DNA from 2 places in the Streptomyces millisiae genome. Region 2 is predicted to be linked to the other one. Evidence: riboswitches for the same ligand, from Rfam matches in the RefSeq annotation. Region 2 holds a riboswitch; the other holds the start of a gene.

Region 1 (6,091 bases), on a different contig from region 2:
CGTGGGCACCGGGAAGATCTGAGGAGCGACGCGATGAAGGACCACCGTTCCCCGATCAGCCGGCGCGGGCTGCTCGCCGGCACCGCCGCGACCGCCGCCGCACTCGCCACCGCCAACGTCACGACGGGTACGGCACACGCCGCGCGGCGGACGTTCGCCTCGACGGCCGACGGCTTCGCCTCCGTCAACGCCCTCGGCCAGAACGGCACCACCGGCGGCGTCGCGGGACCCACCGTCACGGTGACCAACGGCACGGACCTGGCGAGCCTCGCCGGCGCCAACACGCCCTATGTGATCCTGGTGTCCGGCCGCGTCCAGGTGGACGACATGGTGACCGTGGTCGCCAACAAGTCGATCATCGGCGTCGGTTCGACGGCGGAGATCACCGGCGGCGGGCTCCAGCTCGGCTCCACCACCCGCCCCGGCAACAACGTCGTCATCCGCAACCTCCGCTTCACCGGCGCCTCGGACGACTCGGTCAGCGTCACCAACTCGGCCCACCACGTGTGGATCGACCACTGCGACTTCTCCGACGGCTACGACGGCCTGCTCGACATCAAGCGGCAGTCCGACTACGTCACCGTCTCCTGGAACCACTTCCACAGCCACAGCAAGACCTGCCTGGTCGGGCACTCCGACAGCTACACCGCCGACCGCGGCAGGCTGCGCGTCACGTACCACCACAACTTCTTCGACGGCACCGAGCAGCGGCACCCGCGGGTGCGGTTCGCCGAGCCCGTGCACGTCTACAACAACTACTACCGGAACAACGCGCTCTACGGCGTGGCCTCGACCGAGGACGCCGGCGTGCTGGTGGAGGCCAACTACTTCGAGAACGTGCCCCACCCCGTCTACTCCGGCTACGACGAGAGCGGCCCGGGACGCGTGGTGGAACGGAACAACGTGTACGTGAACTCGGGCACGCCCCAGACCCTGGGGACCGTGGTCGAGCCGCGCACCTACTACTCCTACACGCCCGACGACCCGCGCACCCTGCCGTCCACCGTGCCGGCCGGCGTGGGCGTCGGCAGGATCTGAGCGGCGGAGGTTCACGATGAGGCTCACGATGAGACTGAACGTCCTCGCGGCGGCGGCCGTCGCCACGCTGGCCCTCTCCGGGGCCACGCCGGCGACCGACTCGTCCGGCCGGCAGACGGCTTCCGACGTGGCGGCCGAGGCGGCTCCGACCGGCTTCGCGTCCGTCAACGCCTGGGGTCAGAACGGCACCACCGGCGGTGCCGGCGGGCCGACGGTCACCGTGTCGACGGCGGCCGACCTGATCGCCGAGATCCGCGCCGAGGGGCCACGGATCGTGCAGGTGAACGGCATGATCACGCTGCCCGACGGGATGTACGACATCAGCTCCGACAAGACCGTCATCGGGCTCGGCGCCGACTCGGGCATCACCGGCGGCGGCTTCAACATCGGCCTGCCGGCGGACGACTCCGTCACCTCGCCGCCCGCGAACGCGGTGCACAACATCATCATCCGGAACCTGAACTTCCGGGACGCCAGCGACGACTCGATCAACGTCCAGATGTTCAGCCACCACATCTGGATCGACCACAACGACCTGGCCCAGGGCTACGACGGACTGATCGACATCAAGCGCGGCGCCAGCTACATCACCGTCTCCTGGAACCACACCCACGACCACACCAAGAACATGTTGCTCGGCCACGACGACGACAACGCGGCCCAGGACACCGGTCGGTTGAAGGTCACCTACCACCACAACTGGTACGACCGGACGCCGCAACGCAACCCCCGCGTCCGCTTCGGCGAGCCGGTGCACATCTACAACAACTACTACCACCGCAACTCCGACACCGGCCCGGCCTGCCAGGCGGACTCCGGCTGCTGGATCGAGGGCAACTACTTCGAGGACGTCGAGGAGCCCATGACCAACAGCTACTCGGGACCCGACGGCCGGATCGTGGAGCGGAACAACGTCTTCGTCGGCGAGGAGGCCGGCGAACCGGTCGTCGGCGGCTCGGTCGAGAACCCGGCGACGTACTACTCCTACACGCTGGACAACGCGGCGGACGTCAGAACCATCGTGACGAACGGTGCCGGGACCGGTCGGATCGGCATCTGAACTACAGTGGCCGTGGGCCGTGACTGGCGCTGAGGTGGAGCACCACCGGGGAGCGGCCCCCGGAACGGGTTGATGCCGTGCGCCTGGGCGTTGTCGTCACGATGCTCGGGAGCACGGCATGCCCCATGTACACACCGCGGAACTGATGGACGGCACGGCGTTGGCCAGGCGGGTGCTGGCGGAGACGGCCGACCGGGCCGCCACGCTCACCCGGCGCACGGGCGTCGCGCCCTGCCTGGCCACCGTGCTGGTCGGCGAGGACCCGGCCTCCGTCACCTACGTCCGGATGAAGCGCGCCCGGTGCGCCAAGGTCGGCATCACCTCACGGCACGTCCCGCTGCCGGCCACGACCACCACCGCCCAGCTCGTCGAGACCATCGAGGGTCTTTCGCGGGACCCCGACGTGCACGGCATCCTGCTCCAGCACCCGGCGGGGCCCGGCATCGACGAGCGGGCCGCGTTCGAGGCCATCGCGCCGGAGAAGGACGTCGACGGCGTCACGACGCACTCCTTCGCCGCGATGAGCTTCGGCCTGCCGGGCTTCGTCTCGTGCACACCGGGCGGCATCATGCGGCTGCTCGACGCGTACGACGTCGACCTCGCCGGGAAGCGGGCGGTCGTCGTCGGCCGCAGCGCCATCCTCGGCCGGCCGGTCGGCATGCTGCTGCTGGCCCGCGACGCCACGGTGACGTACTGCCACTCCCGTACGGAGGACCTGTCCTCGGTGGTACGGGAGGCCGACGTCCTGGTCGCGGCGGTCGGCCGCCCAAGGCTCATCCGCGGCCAGGACATCAGGCCGGGCGCGGTCGTGGTGGACGCGGGGTACAACGCGGGGAACGTCGGCGACATCGACGCGGAGGGCGCGCTGGGCCGGGCGAGTCTGATCACCCCCGTGCCGGGCGGCGTCGGGCCGATGACGATCGCCGTCCTGCTGTCCCAGACCGTGGACGCGGCGACCGCCCAACTGGGCCTGGTGCCGTGAGCGGGGACGGGCCACGGGCGCCGCTCGCCCCGGCGCCGGTCGCGGCACCGGTCGCGGCATGAAAGCGCGGTGAAAGCCCCCGCCGCCAGATTTGGCTCTCGGAACCGGAGACGGAGACGAGACAACACGGCGTGGAGGTAGTCATGAACCGACGCACAGCGGGTACCACCCCATCCCCCGGCCCTCGGCCGCCGCGCACGGCGAGGCGCAAGCGCGTCGTCCTCGCGGCCACCGCGCTCGCGCTGGCCGGCACGCTGGCGCTGCCGGCGTCGGGGGCGGCCGCCGCGGGGGAGGTCGGCGCCGCGGCCTACTCCTGTGCCAACGCCGAGTTCGACAACGGGCGCTGGTACTACGGCTACTACAGCGGGATGACCGCCATCCCGTCCACCACGGGGGTCACGTCCTCGGGCATCGAGGCGCAGTGCTCGCTCCGGCGGGCCAGCGCGGACCTCGGGCGTTCGGACATGAACCCCGGCACCGTCGACGGCATCTTCGGATCGAACTCGCAGAACGCCATGCGGGCGCTCCAGCGGTGGGTGAACAGCACCTTCGGCAGCGGGACCGTGGGGGTGGACGGCCTGCCGGGCCCCGAGTCCTGGCCCTACCTGCGGATGTGGCACTGACGCACCGGGCGACGGAGTGCGGGGCCGGGGCTGATGCCCCGGCCCCGCACCTCAGGGGGTGATCGGTGTTCCTACCGGCTCACAGCGGCGGGTAGGCGTTGTCCAGGAGCTCCTGGAACTGCGCGGAGAACCAGTGGCCGGAGAGCGGGGCGTCCGGGAGGGCGCCCGAGGGGTTGTTGTTGTTGCGCGGGTTGCCCTGGTAGGTCGGGTCGCACATCCGGTCGAAGCCCTTGCCCTCGTCGTTGGGGATCTCCCGGCTGGCGCCGTCGGACTCACCCGGGGGCTTGATCCAGACGTAGGCGTCGATACCGGAGGCGGGGGCCGCCGTCGGGCGCTCGCCCAGGCCGGCGCCGGCCTGGTTGCACCAGTTGCCGGCGTGGATGCGGCCGTCGACGCGGCTGCCCTCGACGTAGGCGTTCACGTCGGTGCGCGGGCCGGGCCCGGTGGGCCGGTCGGAACCGCCCCAGCCGTTACGGGAGGTGTCGATCAGCATCCCGATGTTGGAGTTGAAGCCGGTGCTCACCAACTCCTGGCGGAAGGCCTGCGCGAAGGACTGGTTGTCGACGTAGCGGTTCCAGTCCACCCACTCCGACTGCCGCACCGGGGTGCCGTTGATCGAGTCGTTGATCGAGTAGTACGGCTCGGTCGTCGGGCCGTAGTTGGCCGTGTTGACGATGAAGCCCGTCACGTCGTCGACCGTCGCCTCGCCGTGCGTGGCGGTCTGGTGGAAGAGGTCCGCCGAGGCGCCGAAGTTGTCGTCCCAGCCGATCCAGCCGTAGTGGCCGGCGTCGATGTAGTTGTAGACGTTGCCGACCGAGCCCAGCTCCGACAGCGCGTACGAGACGCCCTCGACGTAGTTGCCGTTGGCCTTCATCGTGTCGCACTGCGGCGTGGCCGTCGGGCGCGGGCTGACGTTGGTGACGAGGTTCGGCAGCGAGTCGATCTCGATCACCGCGGAGACCCGCAGGTTCGCCTCGTTCTCGTACTCCCGCAGGATGTCGGCGATGACGTCGATGTACTCGGTCTTGTAGCGGTCGATCTCCGTCGGGCCCAGCTCGCCGTTGGAGGCGAGCGCCGAACAGTCGCGACCCGGCAGGTTGTAGATCACGACCTGGAACACCAGCGGCGAACCGCCGGCCTGCTCCACGGCCTCGTCGAGGTGGTCACGCAGGCCCATGCCGCCGTTGACGCCCTCGATGGCGGCGATCCGGTCCAGCCAGACGCCGGTGGGCTCGTTCGCTATCGCCGAGCCGCCCGGCTCGGCGGCGGCGCGGGCCGACCACTCCGGGTTCACGTACACGTCGGCGCCGACGTACGGGTTGTCCACGCGCGCCAGGGTCCCGGGGTCGTCGTTCGCCGAGGCCATGCCGAGCGTGCTGAGCGTGATGGCGAAGGCGCCGGCCAGGGCGCCGGCCGCGAACGCCGAGCGGCGTGCGCGTCGCCGGTGTGGGGGGTGTTCTGTGCGGCTCATCGCTGCTCTTCCTCCAGTTATTCGCTGGTTGTTTCGCGGTGCGTCGATGCCGCCGGACGCGGCGGGGGCGCCGCGCGACGGAACGTCGTGACGTCATGGATGCCGGCCATCGCGGTCGCCGTGCCGGTGTTCGGGCAGGGCGACGCGGCCCGGTGGGCGCGAGCACGCCGGCGGCCGGCGGCCGGCCGACGAGGGCGCCACGGTCGCTAACGGAAACGTCTCCCGGGGCCTCGCGGCGGTGCCACGCGGGGCCGGACCCGGCCGGGGCGGCCGCGCGGGACCGGCGGCCGGCGGACCGGACCGCCGCGGGCGTCCGGATGGTGGTGGGGGTGGCTGTGGGGGTTCGTGTGGGGGATGTGGGGGTGCATTCGGAGCGACTCCGGTTCGTCCGGCGCGCCGTCCTCGACGCCTGACAGCTTGGGACCGCTCCCACTGGTTGAAGGGACCGTAGGCCATTCGACCCCTTCCCGCCAAGGGGGCGTTCGAGAATTGACCGCTGACCTGCCCTGAAACAGGCAGTTTCGTCAAGGGGGTTGACGCCTGCAATCAATGCCTCAATCCTTGGGAGCGCTCCCACTGGCGTCCTCTGAGGGCACTTTCCGTGTGTGCGCCACCCCACGGCGCGCGCGCAGCTCCTCACCCCCCACGAGCCGCGAGGAGGCGCGATGCGGATCCCACGTGGATCAGCGAGCACCACCCCCACAAGAGCCAGAAAGCGAGCGCGCAGGGCCAGGCAACGACTGTGGTTGACCGGCGCCCTCGCCCTGTCCATGCCCCTGGGCCTGACGGCCACCGCCGGCGGCGCCAGCGCGGACGAGCCTCGGCTGCTCCAGTTCGAGCAGGAGTTCCTGGAGCTCTACGAGAAGATCAAGGATCCGGCGAACGGGTACTTCTCCGACGAGGGGATTCCGTACCAC
Region 2 (6,091 bases):
CGTCGCCCGCGTCCGCGGCGGTGCAGCCGAACAGCAGCACCGCCGTGGTCGCCGCCAGCGCGGCGCGCACCGGCCTGAGGTACCGCACCGTGACCTCCCGAGTCCGCTGGGTGGGGGATCACCCTAGCGTCCTCGTACGACAACCGGCAGTGGCCACCCGCCTGTTCGGGACGCCGCGGCCCGGGACCGGCACTCGAAGGAGTGAGGAGCCACGTCCGGCTAGGGACCGCCGTGCCGCTCGCCGTCCCGCTCGCCGGCCGCCCGCAGGGCGTCGCGGCAGAGCCGGTCGGCCCGCCTGGTGGTCTCGGGGAGCCGGTAGCCACGGGTCAGGTGCAGGGTGTGGGCGCAGGCGTCGGCGATGGTGGTGCGGTGTCCCGGCGAGACGTAGACCGGTTTGACGCCGTCCCTGGTGCGCAGCGCGCGACCGACCTCCTCGTCGCCGTCGAGCAGCGGCGCCGCGTCGCCGCGTCGTGGTCCCGGCGGGGGGTGCCGGAAGGTGAAGGGGTTCTTGGCGACGCCGATGGTGGGCAGCCCGGTGAGCACTCCCAGGTGGCTGGCGAGCCCGAGGCGGCGGGGGTGGGCGAGGCCGTAGCCGTCGCACACCACCAGGTCGGGGACGTGGCGCAGCCTGCCGAGCGCGGCGAGCACGGCGGGCAGTTCACGGAAGGCGAGCAGCCCGGGGACGTAGGGGAAGGCGACCCGGCCCACCGCCGTGGCGTGCCCGAGCTCGGCCAGGGTGGCCGCGTCGAGCGCCACGGCGGCGGCCGCGACGGTGTCGCGTGCGTCGTCGTAGGCGACGTCGACGCCGACCACGACGGTTCCGGGGGCCCCTGGCGCGGGGCCCGAGCCGTCCAGGACGACCCGCGGTCGGAGTCGCTCCTGGACGGCCCTGGCCTCGGCCTCGGTGGCCGGCGTGGTGTGCGGGGTGACGAGGCGGAGGGCGCTCACGCTCAGCTCAGGTCGATCCCGGGGTAGAGCGGGTGCTTGGCGAGCAGGTCGGCGGCGCGCTTGGCGACCTGCTCGGCGACGCCGTCCTCCAGGCGGTAGGTGGCCTTGGAGGCCCCGCCGCTCTTGGTGGTGCCGGGGGTGGTGCGGGAGAGCACGATGTCGATGAGCTCGGCGACCTCGTCCATGCCCGCGGTGTCGAGGCCGCGGGTGGTGAGGGCCGGGGTGCCGATCCGGATGCCGGAGGTGTACCAGGCGCCGTTGGGGTCGCGGGGCACCGCGTTGCGGTTGGTGACGATGCCGGCGTCGAGCAGCGCGGCCTCGGCCTGCCGGCCGGTGAGGCCGTAGGAGGAGACGTCGATCAGGGCGAGGTGGTTGTCGGTGCCGCCGGTGACCAGCCGGGCGCCGCGGCGCATCAGGCCCTCGGCGAGGGCACGCGAGTTGTCCACGATGCGCTGGGCGTAGTCGCGGAAGGCGGGCTGCCTGGCCTCGGCGAGGGCCACGGCCTTGGCGGCCATGACGTGCGGCAGCGGGCCGCCGAGCACCATCGGGCAGCCGCGGTCGACCTGCTCGGCGAGCGAGTCGTCGCACAGCACCATGCCGCCGCGGGGGCCGCGCAGCGACTTGTGGGTGGTGGTGGTGACGATCTGGGCGTTCGGCACCGGATCGAAGTCGCCGGTGAGGACCTTGCCCGCGACGAGGCCGGCGAAGTGGGCCATGTCGACCATCAGCGTCGCGCCGACCTCGTCGGCGATCTCGCGCATGATCCGGAAGTTGATCAGCCGCGGGTAGGCGGAGTAGCCGGCGATGAGGATCAGCGGCCGGAACTCGCGGGCGGCGGCGCGGACGGCGTCGTAGTCGACCAGGCCGGTCTCGGGGTCGGTGCCGTAGCTGCGCTGTTCGAACATCTTGCCGGAGATGTTGGGGCGGAAGCCGTGGGTGAGGTGGCCGCCGGCGTCCAGGGACATGCCGAGCATCCGCTGGCTGCCGAGGTCGCGGCGGAGCGCGGCCCAGTCCTCCTCGGTGAGGTCGTTGACCTGACGGGCGCCGGCCCGCTCCAGGGCCGGGCTCTCGACGCGCTGGGCGAGGACGGCCCAGAAGGCGACGAGGTTGGCGTCGATGCCCGAGTGCGGCTGGACGTAGGCGTGGCGGGCGCCGAAGAGCTCGCGGGCGTGCTCGGCCGCGAGGGACTCCACGGTGTCGACGTTGCGGCAGCCGGCGTAGAAGCGGCGGCCGACGGTGCCCTCGGCGTACTTGTCGCTCAGCCAGTTCCCCATGGCGAGGAGCACGGCGGGCGAGGCGTAGTTCTCGCTGGCGATCAGCTTGAGGGACGCGCGCTGGTCCTCGATCTCGGCGCCGATGGCGTCGGCGATCCTGGGCTCGACGGACCGGACGACGTCGAGGCCGCTGCGGAAGGCGGTGGAGACGGTGGAGTCGGCTGCTGGCTCGTTGGTCATGGGGGCCTCCTTGACATGGGTCGCGACGGCCCAGGCGCACGGCTCCACATCGCACAGCTAGGGCCGCTTCCCGATGGTTGACCCCATCCCGACGCGCCAGTCACGGCCCGGTGCGAGGGTAGCACCGCTGGTCCCGGCCGTGTCGCGGGTGTCCGCCCGGTGGGGCAGGGTGGAGTCAGTGGGACGCGGGGCCCCGCGTCGCCACCCGCGTGATGCCCTGGAGGCCGGCATGAGCGAGCACATCTACCGGGTGACCGAGATCGTCGGTTCCTCGCCGGAGAGCGTGGACGCGGCGGTGCGGAACGGGATCGCCCGGGCCGCCAAGACGCTGCGCAACATCGACTGGTTCGAGGTGACGCAGATCCGCGGCCACGTGGAGAACGGCGCGATCGGCCACTACCAGGTGGGGCTGAAGGTGGGCTTCAGGCTGGAGGACACGGCCTGAGGGCGGTGGCCGCCCCCGGCGAACGCGACGGCCTCCGGTCGACGTCGGTCGACCGGAGGCCGTCTGCTCAGTGGCCGGTTCGGCTCGTCGCCCGCTCGTCCGCCTGCCCGCCGGAACGGGCCGGACGAGCAAGGGTCAGCGCCACCGGGCCAGGAAGGAACTCCACCAGCCGCCCTTGGCCGGGGCCGGCTCCGGTGCCGAGGTCTGCCGCGCCGCGACGTTCTCCTGGCTCGGGTTGGGCGTCCTGCTGCGGAGACGGACGGGGGTGAAGCTGGCCGGGAGCTCGACGAGCCCGCGCTGGAACGGGCCGAGCCGCCAGTTCAGGTTCTCGACGGGCACCGCGAGTTCGATGTCGGGCAGCAGGTTGAGCAGCCGTTCCATCGCCCCGATGGCCATCAGGGTGGCGGGGTCCTTCGCCGGGCAGGCGTGCGGCCCGGCGGACCAGGCGAGGTGGGCGCGCTTGCTGAGCATCTGCCGGGAGGCGGACAGGGAGGGGTCGGTGTTCGCGGCCGCGAAGCTCACCGCCACCGGATCGCCCGCCGCCAGCCTCATGCCGAAGAGCTCGACGTCACGCGTCGGGTAGTGCACGCCGTAGTTGGGGATCGGCGGGCTGTTCCACAGGACCTCGTCCACGGCGTCCTCGACGAGCAGCGCTCCGCCGTACTGGCCGCCGAAGAACCGCTCGTCGGAGAGGACGAGCAACAGTCCGCTCCCGATCAGGTTGCGCACCGGGTCGGCGCCGGCGCCCGTCATCGTGAAGAGCTGGTTGATCATCTCCTCGTCGGACAGCCCCGCCGGGTGCCTGACCATCCACGAGGTGACGTCCTCGCCCGGCTGGGCGCGCTTGTACGCGACCAGTTCGGTCAGGCTCTCACCGACCAACTTGCTCGCCGCCTCGGCGTCGTCGCCCGCCCAGACCCCCGACCAGCCCTCAGCGAGCCGGTCGCCGAGGTGGGCGGGACAGCCGAAGACGTCGTTGATCACCAGGAGCGAGACGAGCTTGGCGTACTCGTCGACCAGGTCGACCGTACCCCGGGTGCTGAACTGCTCGATCAGATAGGTGGAGATCCGCTCCACCTGACGGCTGAGCCGGTGGGTGTCCAGCTTGGCCATGCTGTCGCTGATCGCCTGCCGCAGCCGCAGGTGCTCGGCTCCGTCGGCGAAGAAGGCGTTGGGCCGGTGGGCCATCATCGGCACCGCGGGGCTGTCGTGCGGTATGCGGCCCTCGTTGAGGTCCCGCCACCTGCGGGCGTCCTTGGAGAACAGCTCGGGGGACTGGAGCACCTGGAGCGCGGCCGAGTAGTCGGTGACCAGGGTCACCGGCACGCCGGGCGCGAACTCGACGGGCGCGGCCGGTCCGTACTGGCGCAGGTACTCGTAGAACCGCTGCGGATCGGCCGCGAACTCGGGCCCGTACAGCGGCACCCGCTCGACCGGCTCCGGCTGGCTGCCGTTCATGCCCTGGTGTGCCGGGCAGCCGGGAGGCGGGTTCGTGAAACCTGAGGGGGAATCCATTCTTACTCCTGTCGGGTGTGGCTCTGCAGATAGCGGACGAGAGCCACGAGTGCCTGGGCCGACGACTTCTCGTCGCGGGCGTCGCAGGTGACAACCGGGGTTTCGGGGAGCAGGTCGAGCGCCTCCCTGAGCTCCGCCTCGGTGTGTGTCGGGGAGCCGTCGAAGTGGTTGACCGCGATGGCGTACGAGATGCCGTACTTCTCGACCAGGTCCATGACGGCGAAGGAGTCCCTGAGACGCTCCGGATCCACCAGGATCAGGGCGCCGAGGGCACCGCGGGTCATGTCTTCCCAGACCTGAACGAAGCGCTGCTGTCCCGGCGTTCCGAACAGATAGAGGACAAGTCGGTCGCTCAGGGTCAGACGCCCGAAGTCCATCGCGACGGTGGTCGTGGTCTTGCCCCGCACGCCCTTCAGATCGTCTATCTCCGCGCCGGCCTGCGTCATCGTCTCCTCGGTGCGCAGCGGCGGAATCTCGGAGAGTGTGCCGATAAAGGTCGTCTTGCCGACGGCGAAGTGACCGACCACCAGGATCTTCGCCGCGATCTGCACCTTCTCGGCCAGGTGGACGCCCTCAGCCGAACCGTGCCTGGAGTCCATCCAGAACCTCCTGAAGAACCTGAATGTCGGCAAGTTGGGCCGGCGGAATGGGAGCCCGTGTGATGACGAAGCCGCGATCCGCCAGGTCGACCAACAGCACCTTGACAATGCCGATGGGCAGCCCGAGGTGCCCCGCGATCTCGGCGACCGAGAGATACCCGCCGTCGCACAACTCGACCACGTCGCGCATCTCCGGATCGAGCTGCACCCTGTGGTGCTCGCTGTCGGACGCCGCCGTGACGAGAGTGACCAGGTCGAATCGATTGCCGTCGTCGAAGCCGCGGCCGTTGATGATGACGTACGGTCGCACTAATTCGGAGGTCTCGACTTCGACGGCCTCTTCTTGTTCCGGATCCTGGGGTGTGGTCATGCCTGAATACCGGAGTTCTCACGGGGCGGGGTGGTCAGCACCTTGCCGAGCTGCCCGACGAGCTGCTGCATGCGGAACGTGATGTCCGCCATGTCCACCTGGAGCGAGGCCGAGACGGCGAGGTAGGCGCCCTCGCCGGCGGAGATGAGGAAGACCCACCCACCGTCGAACTCGACCACGGTCTGGCGCCACTGCATCCCGGCGTCACCGCTGAAGCCGGCCACCGTGCGGCTGAGGGACTGCATGCCGCTCATGGCCGCGGCGATGGTGTCGGCCTCGTCCTTGTTCACGTCCCTGGAGCGGGCCATCAGCAGACCGTCGGCCGAGACGAGGATGGCGTGGCGTGCCCCCGGCACCTCCAGGGCGCTCTCCAGCATCCACGACAGTTCGGTGTTCACTGAACCTCAAATCCTTCCCTGCTCGGATCGGCCTTGCGACCGGACTGGGTGCCACGCTGGAAGGCGCCCATGATGGACGCGGTCTCCTCGCTCGAGCGGGCGGGAGCGGTCTCGGACTCGCCTCGGGACTGCGGCACGATGGCCATCTGCCCGCGCCGGCGACGCTTGGGCAGGCCACCGGAGGTGGTCGCCTGCGCGGGGCGCGGCTGCTCGCTGGCGGCCGTCTCGGGCACGGCAGGGGTGGGTTCGGGCATGCTGGTCAGCAGCTCCTGAGGCAGAAGGACCACCGCCCGGACGCCGCCGTACGGGGACGCCGAGTCGACTGAGACGGTGAATCCGTAGCGGGCGGCAAGCACGCCGAT

The links. Region 2 has a riboswitch for ZMP and ZTP ahead of RNC47_RS03625 (glycine hydroxymethyltransferase). Riboswitches for the same ligand answer to the same signal wherever they lie in the genome.
Region 1: linked by a shared signal. The riboswitch ahead of RNC47_RS14460 (bifunctional 5,10-methylenetetrahydrofolate dehydrogenase/5,10-methenyltetrahydrofolate cyclohydrolase) and the one ahead of RNC47_RS03625 (glycine hydroxymethyltransferase) in region 2 are both predicted to bind ZMP and ZTP.

What each region holds. Positions count from the first base shown of each region.
Region 1 covers NZ_JAVREM010000014.1:92,567-98,657, forward strand. Annotated here, with positions in the region: gene RNC47_RS14445 (pectate lyase family protein) at 1-22, shown strand, start outside; gene RNC47_RS14450 (pectate lyase family protein) at 34-1,038, shown strand; gene RNC47_RS14455 (pectate lyase family protein) at 1,067-2,098, shown strand; ZMP/ZTP riboswitch at 2,108-2,194, shown strand; gene RNC47_RS14460 (bifunctional 5,10-methylenetetrahydrofolate dehydrogenase/5,10-methenyltetrahydrofolate cyclohydrolase) at 2,217-3,080, shown strand; gene RNC47_RS14465 (peptidoglycan-binding domain-containing protein) at 3,224-3,703, shown strand; gene RNC47_RS14470 (glycoside hydrolase family 6 protein) at 3,783-5,174, opposite strand; partial or broken gene RNC47_RS14475 (glycoside hydrolase family 48 protein) at 6,008-6,091, shown strand, end outside.
Region 2 covers NZ_JAVREM010000002.1:315,704-321,794, reverse strand. Annotated here, with positions in the region: gene RNC47_RS03635 (hypothetical protein) at 1-88, opposite strand, end outside; gene RNC47_RS03630 (endonuclease V) at 220-948, opposite strand; gene RNC47_RS03625 (glycine hydroxymethyltransferase) at 951-2,402, opposite strand; ZMP/ZTP riboswitch at 2,424-2,516, opposite strand; gene RNC47_RS03620 (dodecin) at 2,632-2,847, shown strand; gene RNC47_RS03615 (cytochrome P450) at 2,983-4,362, opposite strand; gene RNC47_RS03610 (GTP-binding protein) at 4,365-4,961, opposite strand; gene RNC47_RS03605 (DUF742 domain-containing protein) at 4,936-5,331, opposite strand; gene RNC47_RS03600 (roadblock/LC7 domain-containing protein) at 5,328-5,729, opposite strand; gene RNC47_RS03595 (ATP-binding protein) at 5,726-6,091, opposite strand, start outside.